Regions from separate parts of the Stenotrophomonas sp. 22LJNL06-5-1 genome, predicted to be linked through region 1. Evidence: predicted binding sites of a transcription regulator. Region 1 holds the regulator's gene; each other region holds the start of a gene.

Region 1 (5,988 bases):
TGGAAGGCATCGCCGGCAAGGACCCCGCGTTCGGCCTGGATGCCACCTGGATCCAGCCGCACCAGCGTGCCCAGGCAGAAACGCTGGGCTACACCGTGGTCGACCCGGCCACCGTGGTCGCCACCCACCTCTCGCACCTGATCCGTGAGCACGCGCCGGAACTGCTCGGCCACGAAGAAGTGCAGCATCTGCTGGCCAACCTGGCCAAGAGCGCACCCAAGCTCGTCGAAGATCTGACGCCGAAGGCGCTGCCGCTGTCGGCGGTGGTGCGCGTGCTGCAGAACCTGCTGGTCGAACGCATTCCGATCCGCCAACTGCGCAAGATCGCCGAAGCACTGGTCGAACACGCGCCGAACAGCCAGGACCCGGCCGTGCTGACCGCCACCGTGCGCACCGCACTGGGCCGCTTCATCGTGCAGGAGATCGCCGGAATGTCGGCGGAGCTGCCGGTGTTCACCCTCAACCCGCAATTGGAACGTGTCTTGCAGGAGTCCACGCAGGGCAACGGCGCCGCGCTGGAACCCGGACTCGCTGAGCGACTGCACCAGAGCCTGGCCGAATGTGTCAGCAAGCAGGAAGCCCGCAACGAGCCCGCGGTCGTGCTGGTACCTGGCCCGGTGCGCGCCGCGCTGGCCCGCCTGGTCCGCCACAGCGTTCCGTCGCTGTCGGTCCTGGCCTACAGCGAGGTGCCGGAGGACAAGCGCCTGAAACTGGTCGGAACGATCAGCTGACGCCGCCCTCCGATGCGCCAGAAAACAGACACCACTTTCGAACCAACGCAACAGACAGATACCAAGGGGAACCCGCACCGTGCAGACCACCGACCACCCGAGTTCTCCGACCGCCACCCCGCCGTCTTCGTCCCGTGACCACAGCATGAAAATCAAACGATTCGTCGCCGCCGACATGCGCTCGGCCATGAACCTGGTGCGCAAGGAACATGGCCCTGACGCCGTGATCCTGTCCAACCGCCGGATCGAGGAAGGCATCGAGATCGTCGCCGCCGCCAACTACGATGAGAGCGCCGTGCAGCGTGCGCTGGAAGCCTCGCGTCGCGACATCGCTCCGCCGCCGGCGCCGAAGCCGCGCACCGCCGCCGACGCGGTGATCGCCGCCGTCACCCGCCGCCGCAGCAGTACCCCGGCGCCGGAACCGGTCGCCGCCACCACCTCGGCCGTGGCCGCCCTCGCCCGCGCTGCGGTCGGCGCCACCGGCCGCACCCTGGACAGCGCCGACGAGATCGTGCCGACCCGCGGCAGCACCGGCTTCGCCGCCACCCTGGCGCGTGCCGCCGTCAACGAACCGGCGCTGCCGGAACAGATCTTCGCTCCGTTCGCCGAAGCCCCCGTTGCACCGGCACCTGCCAACGCCGTGCCGGCCAACCGCGCCCACTTCCAGATCGATCCGCCGCAGGCTGCGGATCACGAAAGCCCGGCCCCGACGGTGCAGCCGCCGCCGCTGCCGGCCGCTGCTGTGGCCGCCACCCAGCCGGGAATCGCCGCCAGCGAACCGGCACCGGCTGAAGCCAGCGACGAAACCGACCCTGCCCCCGTGCTGGCCCCGGCACCGACGCTGACCGTGGTTGCCCAGGACGACGCCGAGATCCGCCAGCTGCGCCAGGAAGTGGCGGGCATGCGCCAGGTGATCGAGCGCGAAATGAACCGCTTCACCGACGAGCGCCTGCGCGGTTGCCCGGTGCGCGCCACTGCGCTGGACCTGATGGACGAGTACGGCTTCGACGCCGGCCTGGCCCGCGACGTGGCCATGCAGATCCCGCTGGAGACCGAGGCCCACCGCGGCCGCGGCCTGATGCTGGGGCTGATTTCGCGCAAGCTGCCGATCGCCCCGGTCGACCCGCTGGAAGAAGGCGGCGTGATCGCCCTGGTCGGCCCGACCGGCGCCGGCAAGACCACCACCATCGCCAAGCTGGCCTCGCGCTTCGCCGAGAAGCACGCGCCGCGTGACGTCGCCCTGGTCACCACCGACACCACCCGCATCGGTGCCCGCGAGCAGCTGTACGGCTACGGCCGCCAGCTCGGCATCGCGGTGCACGAGGCCAACAGCGGCACCGACCTGGACCAGCTGCTGGAACGCCTGAAGGACTACAAGCTGGTACTGATCGACACCGCCGGCCTGGGCCCGCGCGACCGCGCACTGGCCGCCCAGCTGCAGTGGCTGCGTGCCGCCCGCCAGGTGCGCACCCTGCTGGTGCTGCCGGCCAACACCAGCTTCGGCGACATGGACGAGGTGGTCCGCCGCTTCGGCGCCGCCAACCTGCAGGGCCTGGTACTGAGCAAGCTGGACGAGACCGGCCGCTTCGGCAACGCCCTGTCGGTGGCCGTGGACCACGCCCTGCCGATCACCTGGGTGACCGATGGCCAGGACGTTCCGGAGGACCTGCACCGGGCCAGTGCAGCCAATCTCGTACTTCGCCTTGAAGATTTGCGCCGCGCGGCCGATATGCCCTGCAACCCGGAGTTGAACCATGCCGTCGCGTGAGTACGCCAAGCTGACCAAGACCTTCCCGCTGTCGGCCACCCGCAGCGAGCCGCTCGGCCCTGTGCGCACCATTGCCGTCACTGGCGGCAAGGGCGGCGTGGGCAAGACCAACGTTTCGGCCAACCTGGCCGTGGCGCTGGCCGGCATGGGCAAGCGCACGCTGCTGCTGGACGCCGACCTCGGCCTGGCCAACATCGACGTGATCCTGGGGCTGAATCCCACCTTTACCCTGGCCGACCTGGTCGCCGGCCGCTGCACGCTGGACGACGTCATCGTCGAAGGCCCGAACGGGGTGCTGGTGGTGCCGGCCGCGTCCGGCCGCCGCCACATGGCCGAACTGGCCCCGGCCGAGCACGTCGGCCTGGTCAACGTGTTCTCCGAACTCGAGCGCGAGTTGGACATCATGGTGGTGGACACCGCCGCCGGCATCACCGATGGCGTGCTGACCTTCTGCCAGGCCGCGCAGGACACCGTGGTGGTGGTCTGTGACGAGCCGGCCTCGATCACCGACGCCTATGCGCTGATCAAGGTGCTGTCGCGCGAGCGCGGTGTGGACCGCATCCAGGTGGTAGCCAACATGGTGCGCGACCCTAACGAGGGCCGCGTGCTGTACGAGAAGCTGACCCGCGTCTGCGAGAAGTTCCTCGCCGATGTCTCGCTGAACTACCTGGGCTGCGTGCCGCAGGATGACTGGCTGCGCCTGTCGGTGCAGCGCCAGCAGCCGGTGGTGAAGGCCTACCCGTCCAGCCCGGCCGCGCTTGCGATCACCGAGATCGCGCGCCGTACCGCACGCTGGCAGGCGCCGACCGAACCGCGCGGCGGCGTTGAGTTCTTCCTCGAACGCATCCTCAAGCAGCGAGGGGTGGCCGCATGAAAGGCGCAGCCCAGTACAGGGAAGTCCAGCGCTCGGCGGCCAACGAGGTCATCGCCCAGCATTCGGACCTGGTGCGGCGCATCGCCCACCACCTGGCCGCACGCCTGCCGGCGAGCGTCGAAGTCGACGACCTGATCCAGGCCGGCATGATGGGCCTGATCGAAGCGTCGCGCAGCTATGACGCCGACCAGGGTGCTTCGTTCGAGACTTACGCCTCGATCCGCATCCGCGGTTCGATGATCGATGAGATCCGCCGTGGCGACTGGGTGCCGCGCTCGGTGCACCGCCGTGCACGTGATGCCGCCGCCACCATCCGCCGCCTGGAACAGAGCAGTGGCCGTGCCGCCAGCGCCACCGAAGTGGCCGCCGCGATGGAGATGCCATTGCCCGAGTACCTGCGGCTGATGGAAGACGCCGCCCGCGGCCAGGTGCTGAGCCTGGAATCGCGCATCGAGGACCAGGGCGAGCTGGACACCGTGGCCCAGGGTGGTCCGACCCCGCAGCAGGTGCTGGAGCGCGGCGAGTTCGGCCGCGAGCTGGGCAAGGCCATCGGCCACCTGCCCGAGCGCGAACAGCTGGTGCTCTCGCTCTACTACGAGCAGGAACTGAACCTGAAGGAGATCGGCGCGGTGCTCGGCGTGAGCGAGTCGCGGGTCTGCCAGATCCACGGCCAGGCGGTACTGCGCCTGCGTGGCCGGCTGAAGCTGTTCGAGGCTGCCGACGCCGGCCTCGAAGAATGAACATCCCCGAGGCGGCTGCCCCCGGCCGTCCGGAATGAACAACAAAGGAATTCTGCTTTGAACAAGAACATGCGCATCCTGATCGTCGACGACTTCTCGACCATGCGTCGAATCGTCAAGAACCTGCTGGGCGATCTGGGCTTCACCAACACCGCCGAAGCCGAGGACGGGCATGCCGCGCTGTCGCTGCTGCAGAGCCAGCCGTTCGATTTCGTGGTGACCGACTGGAACATGCCGGTGATGACCGGCATCGAGCTGCTCAAGGCGATCCGTGCCGATGCCAAGCTGAAGACCCTGCCGGTGCTGATGGTCACTGCCGAAGCCAAGCGCGAGCAGATCATCGAAGCCGCCCAGAGCGGCGTGAACGGCTACATCATCAAGCCGTTCACCGCGCAGACGCTGGAAGAGAAGCTCGGCAAGATCTTCGAACGCCTGGCGGCCAGCGCCTGATGGATACCACGGTCGACAAGAACGCCCTCGCCCTGCGCCTGCAGGAAGCCCTGGACGCACTGGAGTCCGGTGACGAGGCCGCCTGGCGGCAGCGCATCGACGGACTGGTCGCGCTGCGCACGCAGCCGATGATGAGCGGCCTCTCGCGGCTGGCCCGCGAACTGGGACAGGCGCTGGGTGAACTACCGACCGTACCCAGCGAAGCCGGCGAACTGGACGATGCCTGCGCGCGCCTGGACCACGTGGTGGCGATGACCGAACAGGCCACGCACCGCACCCTGGACCTGGCCGAGGAATGCCGCAGCCTGACCGAACAGCTGCGCGCCGAAGGCCTGCAGCCTGGCCAGGACGCGCAGCTCGAGCGCATCCGCCACAACCTGACCGAGATCGCCCTGACCCAGAGCTACCAGGACCTGACCGGGCAGATCATCCGTCGCGTGGTCGGCATCGTCCGCCGCGTGCACGAAGGCTTCGGCGCACTCGGCCTGCCGCCGGAACAGCATCGCACCGACCCGGAACTGGCCGGGCCGGCACTGAAGGGACTGGACCGCCACGCGGTCTCGCAGAACGACGCCGACGACCTGTTGTCGGATCTGGGGCTGTAAGCATGAGCGCGGTATCCGACGACATCACTGCCGATTTCATCATCGAGGCACAGGAAATCCTGGATCGCCTCGGCGAACAGCTGGTGTCGCTGGAGCAGGCACCGCAGGACAGCGATCAGCTCAACGCGGTGTTCCGCGGCTACCACACGCTCAAGGGCGGCGCCGGCTTCCTCGGCGTCACCGCCATGGTCGAGCTGTGCCACGCCGCTGAAGAAGCGCTGGGCGCCGCCCGCGCCGGCCAGGCGGTGCTGCAGGCCCACCACTTCGACGCGGCCCAGCAATCGCTGGATTACCTGCAGTCGATGCTGGATGCCGTGTCTTCCGGCACCGAGCCAGGCTATGCGCCGCCGGACCTGATCGCCCAGTTCGACGTACATGGCAGCGCCGTGGCTGCACCCGCCACCGCAGCACCCTCTGCGGGCGGCAGCGACCTGATCACCGACGACGAATTCGAGGCCCTGCTCGACCAGCTACACGGCGGCAATGCACCGACCGCCGTCGCGCCGGCAAAAAAAGCCGACGACGGACTGATCAGCGAAGACGAGTTCGAAGCCCTGCTCGACCAGCTGCACGGTGGCGCCGCACCGGGCACCAAGCCTGCCGCTGCCGTGGCGCCGGCACCGGTTGCAGCCCCGCGACCGGCCGCCGCACCGGCACCGGCGGCAAAGCCGGCTGCCAAGCCGTTGGCCGAGGCCGAACACACGGTGCGCGTGGACACCAAGCGCCTGGACGCGATCGTCAACCTGATCGGCGAACTGGTGCTGTCACGTAATCGGCTCAAGACTCTGCGTGCACGCCTGCGCGATGAAGAGCTGGACCG
Region 2 (5,988 bases), on a different contig from region 1:
GTCGGCCGGCGCAGGGGCTGGGCAGTGGCATTGGCGGCCGTGGGATTGGCCTGCAGGCTGTAGCCCTGGCGGTAGAAATCGCGTTGCAGCGCGTTCACCCCATCGGCATTGTCCAGTTCCGCCGCCACCACGATGTGGCCACGCCCATCGGCGAATCCGGTACCGAAGATGGCCGACCAGGAGTAGCGCTCGTTGTCGTTCTTGCTGGTTCTGCCATAGCCCAGTTCGACTTCGGCGCCATCGAACTTGTCGCGCAGGATGATGTTATTGACGCCGGAGATCGCATCCGAGCCATAGGTGGGTGCACCGCCAACGCTGAGGCTTTCAATGCGTTGCACCATGACGCTGGGAATGGCGTTCATGTCGACCTGGATGCCCGAACCGCCGCCGGCGCCGAAGATGGTGGGCGGGGTAGAGGTCACGAAGCGGCGTCCATTGACCAGGGTCAGCAGGCGATTGCTGCCCAGGCCGAACTTGCTGGCGAAGTTGACGCCTGCACCGAAACCGGCCTGGTCGCCGCGCGAACTGACGCCGGCACTGACTCCGGGAATCCGGGTTACTGCGTCAATGAGGTTGGTGTCGCCATAGTTCTCGATCGATTCACGGCTGACCACCGCAGCGGGCTCCAGCGTGTCGAAGCCGGCGCGGTAGATGCGCGAGCCGGTGACGGTCATCCGGTCCAGCTGCACGGGGGTCTTGCTGCTGGCGGGCTCGGCCTTCTGTTCCTGCGTGGCGGCCTGCTGCGCCATGGCCGGTGCGGCGGCCACCAGCACCAATGCCGAACCCAGCGCGACAGACAAGCGACTGCGGGCGAACAACGGTCGGTACATGATTTCTCCCTGGTCACGCCAATGTGACTCAGGGATAAACGCAGGGGCGAATGCGACACCCTAGGTCATGAAAAAGTAACAATTGAATCTATTTACTATTCATTCATATTTGCAGGCTGATCTGTCCGTAGCGCATGCCCCGGCATGCACGATGTGGCTTCGTCTGTCCGTGTATGTATACTATCCCCCAGTATAGTTCCGAGGTGGCCCCGCCATGCCGCACTCCCCCGAAGAGAAGAAGAAGGTCCTGGCCCGCGTGCGCCGCATCCGCGGCCAGTGCGATGCGCTGGACCGCGCGCTGGAAGCCGGCGCCGACTGCGGGCCGGTGCTGCAGCAGATCGCCGCCATCCGTGGCGCCGTCAACGGCCTGATGTCCGAGGTGATGGAGGCCCATCTGCGCGAGGAGTTCGGGCAACCCGCAGCCTCCGACGAACAACGCGCCGAACGCGTGCGCGACATGAGCGCGTTGATCCGCTCGTACCTGAAATAAGCATCGGCGCCACTTCGCGCCGATCTCCCTGCCATCCCATTTCCGCCTGATCCTGGAGAAGCCACCATGAAGTCCCGTGCCGCCGTCGCCTTTGGTCCCGGCCAGCCGCTGCAGATCGTCGAAATCGACGTCGCCCCGCCGAAGAAGGGCGAAGTGCTGGTCAAGATCACCCACACCGGTGTCTGCCACACCGATGCGTTCACCCTGTCTGGCGATGATCCGGAAGGCCTGTTCCCGGTGGTGCTGGGCCATGAAGGCGCCGGCATCGTGGTGGAGGTGGGCGAGGGCGTGACCAGCGTCAAGCCGGGCGACCACGTGATTCCGTTGTACACCGCCGAGTGCGGCGAGTGCCTGTTCTGCAAGAGCGGCAAGACCAACCTGTGCGTGTCGGTGCGTGCCACCCAGGGCAAGGGCGTGATGCCCGATGGCACCAGCCGCTTCAGCTACAACGGCGAGCCGCTGTACCACTACATGGGCTGCTCGACCTTCAGCGAGTACACCGTGGTGGCCGAAGTCTCGCTGGCCAAGATCAATCCGGAAGCGAACCCGGAGCACGTCTGCCTGCTCGGCTGTGGCGTCACCACCGGCATCGGCGCGGTGCACAACACCGCCAAGGTGCAGGAAGGCGACAGCGTGGCCGTGTTCGGCCTCGGTGGCATCGGTCTGGCGGTGATCCAGGGCGCGCGCCAGGCCAAGGCCGGCCGCATCATCGCGGTGGACACCAACCCGTCCAAGTTCGAGCTGGCGCGCGAATTCGGTGCCACCGACTGCATCAATCCGAAGGACTACGACAAGCCGATCCAGCAGGTCATCGTTGAAATGACCACCTGGGGCGTGGACCACAGCTTCGAATGCATCGGCAACGTCAACGTGATGCGCGCGGCGCTGGAATGCGCGCACCGTGGCTGGGGCCAGAGCGTGGTGATCGGCGTGGCCGGTTCGGGCCAGGAGATCTCCACCCGTCCGTTCCAGCTGGTGACCGGGCGCAAGTGGATGGGCACGGCCTTCGGTGGCGTGAAGGGCCGCAGCCAGCTGCCGGGCATGGTGGAAGACGCGATGAAGGGTGATATCGAACTGGCCCCGTTCGTCACCCACACCATGGACCTGGACAAGATCAACGAAGCCTTCGACCTGATGCATGAAGGCAAGTCGATCCGTTCGGTGGTCCATTACTGAGCCGCGTCATGGGCTGGCTGGATGCCCTGCGCCGGCCGCGTGCGGAAGACCCGCGCGCGGCCCTGGTGGCGCCGATCGAGCAGGCGTTGCGTGCGCTGGGCTGGGTAGTGGGCGAGGTGGGGCCACCGCGTGCGGTGACTTCGGCCTTCGGCAGCGACGATGGCATGCCGTTCGAGCAGTGGCTTGCGCAGGTATTCCTGCCGCGCCTCTACGAGGCGCGCGCGGCCGGGCAGTGGCCGCCACGCAGCGATGTGGCCGTGGCGGCCTGGCGCAATCTTGATGGCCAGCCTGGCGTCGAACCGTTGCTGCGCCTGCTGGCGCAGCTGGATGAACGGATCAACAAAGGCATCCACGCCGCGCGTGGATAAGCCGGCCAAGGTCGGCATCTACCAGAAGCACGCGCGCGCTGACGCGCCGTGCAGGAGAGCACCATGGAACGCATCGAACACCGCGCCTGTTCCGGCGGCTGGCAGGACGTCTACCGCCATCATTCCACCACGCTGGGCTGCGACATGCAGTTCGCTGTCTACCTGCCGCCGCAGGCGGAAACGCAGACGCTGCCGGTGCTGTACTGGTTGAGCGGCCTGACCTGCACCGAGCAGAATTTCATCACCAAGGCCGGCGCGCAGCGCTATGCGGCCGAGCATGGCGTGATCATCGTTGCGCCTGATACCAGCCCGCGCGGCGATGACGTGGCCGATGCCGAGGGCTATGACCTGGGCAAGGGGGCGGGGTTCTACCTCAATGCCACCCGTGCACCGTGGGCGAAGCACTACCGCATGCACGACTACGTGGCACAGGAGCTGCCAGCACTGATCGAGGCGCATTTCCCGGTCACCGAAGCGCGTGGCATCAGCGGCCACTCGATGGGCGGCCATGGTGCGCTGGTGATCGCGCTGCGCAACCCGGGTCGCTACCGCAGCGTGTCGGCGTTCTCGCCGATCGTCGCACCCAGCCACGTGCCGTGGGGGCAGAAGGCCTTCCACGCCTACCTGGGCGACAACCCGGCGGACTGGGCGCAGTGGGATGCCAGTGAACTGGTCGCCGTGGCCCGTGAGCGCCTGCCGTTGCTGGTCGACCAGGGCGAGGCGGACGAATTCCTGCAGACCCAGCTGCAGCCGCAGCGTCTGCAGCAGGCCTGCGATGCCGCCGGCCATCCGCTGACCCTGCGCCTGCAGCCGGGCTACGACCACAGCTACTACTTCATCGCCAGTTTCATCGGCGAGCACATCGCCCATCACGCCCGCGCCCTGCACGGCTGAGGGCTTTCCGGTAGTGCCGGCCGCTGGTCGGCAACCTGCCGCCCTGTGATTCATTGGGATTGCCGGCCAGCGGCCGGCACCACCATGGCGGCACACGCGGAGTGTCGTCTTGCCGCAGTGGATCACGTGGCCGTGGCGCGGGCGGGGCTATGGTGCGCCCATACGGCCTTGCGGATCGGGGGATGCATGCCGGTAGTGCTGGCGCTGCTGTATGTGCTGTGCCACGGCCTGGTCGTGGCCTTGTGGCCGGGTCCGGCCGGTGCGGGTTCCTTCGTGTTCCTCACGGGCGCCCCGTTGCTGGCGGCGGCGGCCTGCCTGTGGCGGGCGCGCCGCGACCGTGCCGCGCTCGGCTGGCGCGCCACCGCCCTGGCGCTGCTGCTTTGGGCGGGTGGCATGGCCGTCAACATGATCGACGCGCTTGGTGCCGGCCGTGCCGATGTCACGCCGCAGGCCAGCCTGTTCCTGTATGTGCTGTACGGCGTGCCACTGGTGTTCATCCTGGCCCGTGCACGCCGCGAGCGGTTGAGCATCAGCCTGATCGACGCGGCGATGGCCGCGTTGCTGGGCGTGCTGTTCTTCGTGCACGCGCAGTCGTTTGCCGCGCGCGTCGACATCGATGACCACGCGTTGTCCAACATGCAGCGCATGTTCGATATCCAGAATCTGTGCATCGCCGGATTCGCGGTGGTGCGCTGGCTGGTGGGGGACGTTCCGGAGCGGCGCAACTTCTTCCGCGCGCTGGCGATCTACGCGGTGGGCTACCTGATGGTGGCGTACTACATCAACCACTACACCTCGGAACAGTCCTTCGGTGCCTACAACGATCTGCTGATCGATCTGCCATTCCTGCTGCTGGCGTTGCTGGCGATGAGCCAGGCGCCCGCGCCGACGTTCGTGATGCACCCGAGGCTGGCCAGAACAGTGCAGGCGGCGGGGCCGATGATCCTACCGTTGCTGCTGCTGGTGGTCGGTACCCTGGTGGTCGACCACGCGCGACCGTTGGCGGTCACCGGCTTCGTGGTGGCTACGCTGGGCTTCGGCGTGCGCAGCATCCTGCTGCAGGTGGACCTGATGGAACGGCAGGCATCACTGGACCAGCTCGCTCGGCAGGATGGCCTGACCGGCGTGGCCAACCGGCGCGAGTTCGATGCACTGCTGCTGGCGGAATGGAACCGTGCGCGGCGCAGCGGCAGCGAGCTGGGCCTGCTGTTGCTGGACATCGACCATTTCAAGGTCTTCAACGACCGCTACGGACATCCGGCCGGGGACCGCTGCCTGCAGGCCGTGGCCACGGTCCTGAAGATCAGTGCCGGCCGCGCCGGTGACAGTGTTGCCCGTTACGGCGGCGAGGAATTTGCGGTGATCGTGCCCGGAAGCCCGCTGTCGGGTGTGCTGGCGCTGGCCGAGCGCCTGCGTGAGGCGGTGGCGGCGCTGCCACTGCCGGAAGGGTCGGTCAGTATCAGCATCGGCGTGGGCTACCTGCATCCGCCGGCGCTGGCCAGTGCCGATCAGTTGCTGGCGGATGCCGATGCCGGCCTGTATGCCGCCAAGCGGGCTGGTCGCAACCAGGTGATCCTGCATGCGCACGTGCTCGACGACGAAGGCAGTGCGCACGGCAGGATGGATTGCTGAGCGCGCCAGGTGCCCGCCCCCTGTGCATGATTGCGCACGGGCGGCGCGGCCGGGTCATCGCTGCCGCAGCCAGCCGGTGGGATCGAGCAGCCTCAGCCCGACCGGTGACAACGAGCGCTGCCGCAACGGCAGGTTTGCCGCCTGCACGGCCATCGCACAGCGCGCCAGCTGCTGGCGCAACGGTGCCAGCGTGTCGTCTTCGCGCGGGCGCGCATGCCGCCATTGTGCGATGCGCAGCAGGCAGACCAGCAGGTCCAGTTCGCTGGCGGCAATGAACGGAGAGCCGGCCGGCAGCAGATCGATCGGAGCGGCAGGCGTGGCCAGCAGCGGCAGCAGGCCGATGAAGGCGTCGCAGCCCTCCTGGCCAAGCCCGAGTCCGCTCAGCTGGGCGAGGCCATCGGCGTGCAGATCGGGGTCGCGCAGCTGCCTTATCGCGCCCAGCAGCGCCTGTTCGCCGCGGCCGAACTGGCGGCCGAAGGCGCGGTAGTTGACCCGGGTGGGAAACAACGGGGAACGGGAGGCCATGGTTGCTAGGGCTGTGGGTCGCGGGTTTCCACCAGCACGGGACAGGGCGCGTGGTCGATGGTCCATTGCCCGA
Region 3 (5,988 bases), on a different contig from region 1:
GAAGTCGCTGCCGATCTCACGGTTGAGCCGGGCCAGCAGATTGAGCGTGAATGCGGCGGTGACGCCCTGCGCATCGTTGTAGGCGGCCTCGATCATTGCCGGGTCCTTGTGCAGATCGATGCCGACCAGGGCCAGGCCGTCGTGGCCCATCGTCTGGCGCATCGCCCGCAGCAGTGCGACCGCGTCTTCGCCTTCAAAGTTGCCCAGCGTGGAACCGGGAAAGAACAGCAGCCGTCGCGCGGGTTCGCGTTCGGGCATGGGTACGGCCACGGGACGGGTGAAGTCGGCACAGACCGGCAGCATCTCCACCTGGGGCAGTGCGGGTGCCAGATGGTCGATGCTGGACAGCAGCGCGGCACGCGAGATTTCAATCGGCGTGTAGGCCACCGGGTCGCGCAGGGCGGCCAGCAGCAGCGCGGTCTTGCGTCCGCTGCCGCTGCCCAGCTCCACTACGTGCAGGCGCGGGCCAACGGTGCGGGCGATGTCCGGCAGCACACGCGCCAGCAGGGCCAGCTCGGTGCGCGTGGGGTAGTACTCGGGGGTCTGCGTGATCTGCTCGAACAGACGCGAGCCGCGTGCATCGTAGAAGTACTTGGACGGCAGCTGGCGGGGCGTGCGCGACAACCCGGCCACCACGTCAGCCAGGATCTGCTGGCGCCCGGGGGTGAGATCGGTCAATGCGTGCAGCGCGTCCTGCACCGTACTCATGCGACGTCCCTGGCCAGGCGCAGCCCGGAGAACTGCCAACGCGCCGGGGGCATGAAGAAGTTGCGGTAGCTGGCACGCACGTGGCCACGGGGCGTGGCACAGCTGCCACCGCGCAGCACCCATTGACCGCACATGAACTTGCCGTTGTATTCACCGAGGTTGCCGGCGAAAGGGTGGAAGCCCGGGTAGGCGCCATACGCGCTGTGGGTCCATTCCCATACATCGCCGAACAGCTGCCGCATTCCACTGCCCTGCGCTGCCTGCGGTTGCAGCCGATCGTCATCGGCGAAATGGCCCCGCAGCGGCTGCGACGCGGCAGCAGCTTCCCACTCGAACTCGCTGGGCAGGCGCGCGCCGGCCCAGCGGGCGCAGGCATCGGCCTCGTAGTAGCTGAGGTGGCAGACCGGCGCATGCGGGTCCAGCTTGCGCCAACCGCCCAGGGTGTACTCGCGCTGCAGGGCGTCATCCCAGTACAGCGGATGCCGCCAGTCCTCGGCTTCACGCACTACCCAGCCTTCACTGAGCCACCAGCGCGGCTCGCGGTAGCCGCCGGCGTCGATGAAGGCGCGGTACTCGTCATTGCTGACGGGACGCTCGGCCAGTGCGTGCGCGGGGAGCAGCACGCGATGCGCTGGCGATTCGTTGTCGTAGGCGAAGGCGGTATGCCGCGGCCAGGCTGCGGCACCGACGGTGACGATGCGCTCGGGTGATTCGATCCAGCCCTGTGCACTGGCAGCGCTGGCGGTAGGTTGCAGGTCCTCGCGGTAGGCGGGCTGCAACGGGTTGCACCAGAACGCATGCTTGATGTCGGTGAGCAGGAGTTCCTGGTGCTGCTGTTCGTGCTGCAGGCCCAACTGCAGGTGCTGCAGCGCCTGCTCATCAAGATCGCCTGCCGCCAGCCGCGATTGCACCTGTGCATCCACCTGCTGGCGGTAGTCGCGTACCTGCTGCAGCGACGGCCGCGACAGCAGCCCACGCTGCGGCCGGGCATGCGCCGGCCCGACGCTCTTGTAGTAGCTGTTGAACAGGTAATCCCAGGCCGGGTCATGCGCTGGCGCGGTGGCGAAGCCCGCCAGCACGAAGCGTTCGAAGAACCAGGTGGTGTGAGCCAGGTGCCATTTGCTCGGGCTGGCGTCGGCCATGCTCTGCAGCATGGCGTCCTCGGCGCTGAGCGGCGCGGCCAGTTGCATGCTGCGCGCACGCACCCGTGCGAACTGGTGGGCGAGATCGTGCTGCGGGGCAGCGACGGCGGCGGGTACGCTGTCCATGTGGGCAGCATCGGCGCTGGGCGGTGAGTGCGATGTCATGGTTCGGCGTCACTTCGTTCACATGGGTAAGCCCCCCGCATTCAAGATGCAGGCACGCGCGCCGCTAACGGCAATGCTGCGGCCGCGTCGTCACCGCGCTGGAATTCCTGCTTGCCCCTGCATCCGCTCCGCCAGCCTGCGCACTACCTGTTCGTGCTGCCCGCCCTGCTGGTTGCCGTGGTGGTATGGACCGCATTGGATACCGCAGACGTGGCCAGCCCGGCGCAGCGCATCCTGCCCTGGCTGCTGGCCTGCCTCGGTGCCGGCCTGGCCCTGCTCTACCATCAGGTACGTTCGCTGTGCCTGCTGCTGGTGGTGGCGGTGATGTTCGCGCTGCTGCACCAGGATGTCGGCGGCTACCTGCGCAACGGTCATGTCGGCGCGCTGACACCCCTGCGCTTCCATGCCATCTCGGCGTGGCTGCCATTGCTGTTCGCCGGCCTGTCGTTGTGGCCCGAGCGCGGGCGGCGCCGCCACGACCTGCTGTTGCGCTCCGTCGCCAGCGGTACGGCACTGCTGATCTTCCTGCTGCTGGCCACGCAACAGCCGCGCGGCATGCACGATCTGCTGTCGAACCGTCACTGGGCGTGGATCCCGGCCGACTGGAACGCGCTGGCGCAGCTGCCGGCGCTGCTGTTCCTGCTGGCCACGGCGGCGCTGGGCTGGCAGGCATGGCGGCATCCGCGGCCGCTGCATACAGCAATGCTGCTGGCCCTGCTGTGCCTGTGGTGGATGCTGCCGAGGGTGTTCCTGCAGCCGGTGCTGCTGCCGGCGCTGAGCAGCGCCGCCCTGCTGCTGATGCTGGGTGCGATGCTGCAGGAGTCCTTCCACATGGCCTTCCGCGATGAGCTGACCGGCCTGCCAGGGCGCCGCGCGTTCAACGAGACCCTGCAGCGGGCACGCGGCACCTACAGCATCGCGATGGTGGACGTGGACCATTTCAAATCGTTCAACGACACCCACGGCCACGACACCGGCGACGACGTGCTGCGCCTGGTGGCCTCGCGGCTGGCGCGGGTGGGAGATGGTGGCCGTGCGTTCCGCTATGGCGGCGAGGAGTTCGCGGTGGTGTTCCTGGACCGCCCGGCAATGGCCTGCATCGATGCCGTGGAAGCCTTGCGGCGGAGCATCGAGGACACCCGCATGCAGCTGCGTGACCGCAGCACCCGCAGCCGCGACGATGACGCCGGGCGCCAGCAGCGCGGGCGCGGCGGCAGCGGACAGGTAGTGCAGGTGACGGTGAGCATCGGCCTGGCCGACACCCGTGTCGGTCCGCGGCCGGCGGCCGTGGTCAAGGCGGCTGACCAGGCGCTGTATGTCGCCAAGGACGGCGGCCGCAACCAGGTGCGCGCGCATGCCAGCCAGGACGTGCTGGCAGTACGCGGTGGCTGAGGCTCAGACCGCGTCGAGGTAGTACCAGCGGCCGTCGATGCGCAGGAAGCGGCTGTGCTCGGTCATCTTCACCGCGCTGCCGCCGCCCACCCGGTAGCGCGCGGTGAACCGGACCTCGGCGCTGTCGGCGCCGGTGACGGTGTGCTCGTGCACGGTCAGGCCCAGCCAATGCGTACGCTGGCCGGGCGCATCATCCAGCGACAGCTCGGCCGGACGCGTGTCCGGGTGCCAGCTCTGGCGCAGGTAGTCGGCCAGGCCCCGCACATAGGCGCTGTAGCGCGAACGCATCAGGCGCTCGGCATCCGGCGCGGCTTCACCGTCATGGAAGCGGCCGCAGCAGGCGGCATAGTCGGCGGGCAGGCCGCATGGACAGGGATCGGCAGGTTTTCGGCTCATGCCGGCATTGTCGCCGGGTTGCGCGGATTGATCCACGCGCGACACAAGTCGCCGGGTACAGGACAGGCGTATGCTGTCGCGCCCCCACCTTGATTGATCGCCGTGCTGGAACTGGTTCCCCCCGAGTTGTGGTGGCTGGTGGTGATCGCCTTCATCGCCGGTCTTGTGGATGCCGCCGTAGGTGGCGGTGGCCTGGTGCAGCTGCCGGGACTGTTCACTGTGTTGCCGCAGCAGACGCCAGCGATGCTGTTCGGTACCAACAAGTTCAGTTCGATGTTCGGTACCGGTGCGGCCGCCTGGCGCTATGCGCGCAACGTACGCTTCCCGTGGAAACCGGTACTGTTCGCGGCCGGCACGGCCTTCATCTTCTCCTTCGCCGGGGCCACTGCGGTGAGCCTGCTGCCCAAGGATGCGGTGCGCCCGCTGGTGCTGGTGCTGCTGATCGCGATGCTGGCCTACACACTGTGGAAGAAGGACTTCGGCGCGCTGCACCGCCCGCAGGAGATCGGTCGCCGCGAGCTGGTGATCGCGCTGGCGATCGGTGCGGCGATCGGTTTCTACGACGGCTTCTTCGGGCCGGGCACCGGCAGCTTCCTGATCTTCCTGTTCGTGCGCTTCTTCGGGCTGGATTTCCTGCGCGCGTCAGCGGCGTCGAAGGTGGTGAACCTGGCCACCAATGTGGCAGCGATCTCGTTCTTCGTGCCGACCGGCAACATCCTGTGGCTGTTCGCGCTGCCGATGGCGGCGGCCAACATCATCGGTTCGGTGGTGGGCACGCGCCTGGCGCTGAAGGGCGGCACGCCGTTCATCCGCAAGCTGTTCGTGGGGCTGGTGGTGGTGCTGATCGCGCGGATGGCGTGGGATACGTTACGCGGGGCGTGAATGCGCCTCATGACCCGGTAGGTGCCAACCTTGGTTGGCACACGGTTTCCCATCGCGAAGAGCAGCCGAGCATGGCTCGGCTCTACAGAATGCTTGGGCGCGAGGTGCTGCCGGCCAGCGGCCGGCACTACCCCATCGGCGGTTCATGACCCGGTAGTGCCGGCCGCTGGCCGGCATTCCCATTCAATCGGCCAGGTCAGGCCTCGGCTTCTTCCGGTTCGTTGGCCTGCTGGCGGCTGCGCTCGGGCAGCTTCAGGCGCTTGCCTTCTTCGTCGTACTCGATCAGCAGCACGCCAGAGTCGTGGCGGCCGCTGATTTCGACGAAGCAGGCGCCGCCGATGAACGGTTCCAGCGTCATCACCGACTTCAACGGGGTGGCGACCACCATCTGGAAGCCGAAGTTGTCGAAGATGTTCATCGCCAGTGCGGTGAACTCGTTGTCGGCCTTGTCGAAGGCTTCGTCGAGCACAACGGCGGCGTAGCTGGGCAGCTGGCTGTCGGCACCGCCGAGCTGGTAGCGCAGCGCGGCCGCCAGGCAGGTGGTGGCCAGCTTCTGGCGCTGGCCGCCGGACTTGCCAGCGCCGCTGCGGTAGATCTCGACCTGCTGGCGCGTTTCCGCATCCAGCTCGACGCCGATGAACTCCACGTGCATGCGCACGTCCAGCACCAGCTCGCGCCAGCGCTTGTCCTCGCCTTCCTGCGAGCCCAGGCGGTTGACCAGCTGGCGCAGCACAGTGAACTGCGATTCGGCCAGCTCGCGCTGTTCGGTCTGCTGCTGCGACAGCACTTCGCGCAGCTGCAGGTGGAACTCGCCGACTTCCGGCAGGCGGCGATCGTTCAGTTCGATGGTCAGCAGCGTGCCACGGTTGAACGGCACCTGTTCCAGGCTGGCGTTCACTTCGTCCAGGCGCTGGCCGATCGACTTGCGGGCCTCGGCGCTGTGACGCTGCAGGGCCAGCAGGTTGTTCTTGCTCTGGTTCTGCAGCAGATCGAAGAAGCGCTCTTCGTGCTGCGGCAGGCCATCGCGCTCCAGGCGTTCGAGGCGGGCGAGGAAGTCCTCGGCCGAGGCCACCGAGACGGTGAAGTCACCCGATTCCTCCGGCCACTGCTGGATGAAGCGACGGAAGCAGCCGATCAGCTGGTTTTCGATGCGGTTGAGGTCCTGCTGCGAGGACGACAGCTGCTCGTTCAGTGCGTTGCTGACCTGGCGCATGTGCGCTTCCAGCGTTTCCAGGCTGAGCGGGCCCTGCTCCTGCAGGCGCTCGGAAAGGCCGGCTTCCTGCTCCTGGGCCAGGCTCGGCAG

Evidence for each region. Region 1 encodes FliA, which starts transcription of late flagellar genes. Its sites were predicted from a motif close to TAAAGTTTNNCNNNCNNNGGCCGATAA; they were not measured.
Region 2: a site for FliA is predicted at 3,812-3,838, ahead of AC13GF_RS16650 (GGDEF domain-containing protein). Genes of this name have one in related genera too.
Region 3: a site for FliA is predicted at 2,057-2,083, ahead of AC13GF_RS11915 (GGDEF domain-containing protein). Genes of this name have one in related genera too.

Annotation. Positions count from the first base shown of each region.
Region 1 is NZ_JBSPUE010000012.1:82,186-88,173, forward strand. It holds gene flhA (flagellar biosynthesis protein FlhA) at 1-731, shown strand, start outside; gene flhF (flagellar biosynthesis GTPase FlhF) at 877-2,499, shown strand; gene AC13GF_RS20440 (MinD/ParA family ATP-binding protein) at 2,486-3,373, shown strand; gene AC13GF_RS20445 (RNA polymerase sigma factor FliA) at 3,370-4,113, shown strand; gene cheY (chemotaxis response regulator CheY) at 4,171-4,563, shown strand; gene AC13GF_RS20455 (protein phosphatase CheZ) at 4,563-5,168, shown strand; gene AC13GF_RS20460 (chemotaxis protein CheA) at 5,171-5,988, shown strand, end outside.
Region 2 is NZ_JBSPUE010000008.1:30,765-36,752, reverse strand. It holds gene AC13GF_RS16675 (TonB-dependent receptor domain-containing protein) at 1-830, opposite strand, end outside; gene frmR (formaldehyde-responsive transcriptional repressor FrmR) at 1,045-1,320, shown strand; gene AC13GF_RS16665 (S-(hydroxymethyl)glutathione dehydrogenase/class III alcohol dehydrogenase) at 1,387-2,496, shown strand; gene AC13GF_RS16660 (YqcC family protein) at 2,505-2,864, shown strand; gene fghA (S-formylglutathione hydrolase) at 2,928-3,758, shown strand; gene AC13GF_RS16650 (GGDEF domain-containing protein) at 3,945-5,390, shown strand; gene AC13GF_RS16645 (hypothetical protein) at 5,445-5,915, opposite strand; gene AC13GF_RS16640 (universal stress protein) at 5,921-5,988, opposite strand, start outside.
Region 3 is NZ_JBSPUE010000004.1:376,977-382,964, reverse strand. It holds gene egtD (L-histidine N(alpha)-methyltransferase) at 1-708, opposite strand, end outside; gene egtB (ergothioneine biosynthesis protein EgtB) at 705-1,976, opposite strand; gene AC13GF_RS11915 (GGDEF domain-containing protein) at 2,127-3,407, shown strand; gene AC13GF_RS11910 (YchJ family protein) at 3,411-3,803, opposite strand; gene AC13GF_RS11905 (sulfite exporter TauE/SafE family protein) at 3,906-4,685, shown strand; gene AC13GF_RS11900 (ATP-binding protein) at 4,882-5,988, opposite strand, start outside.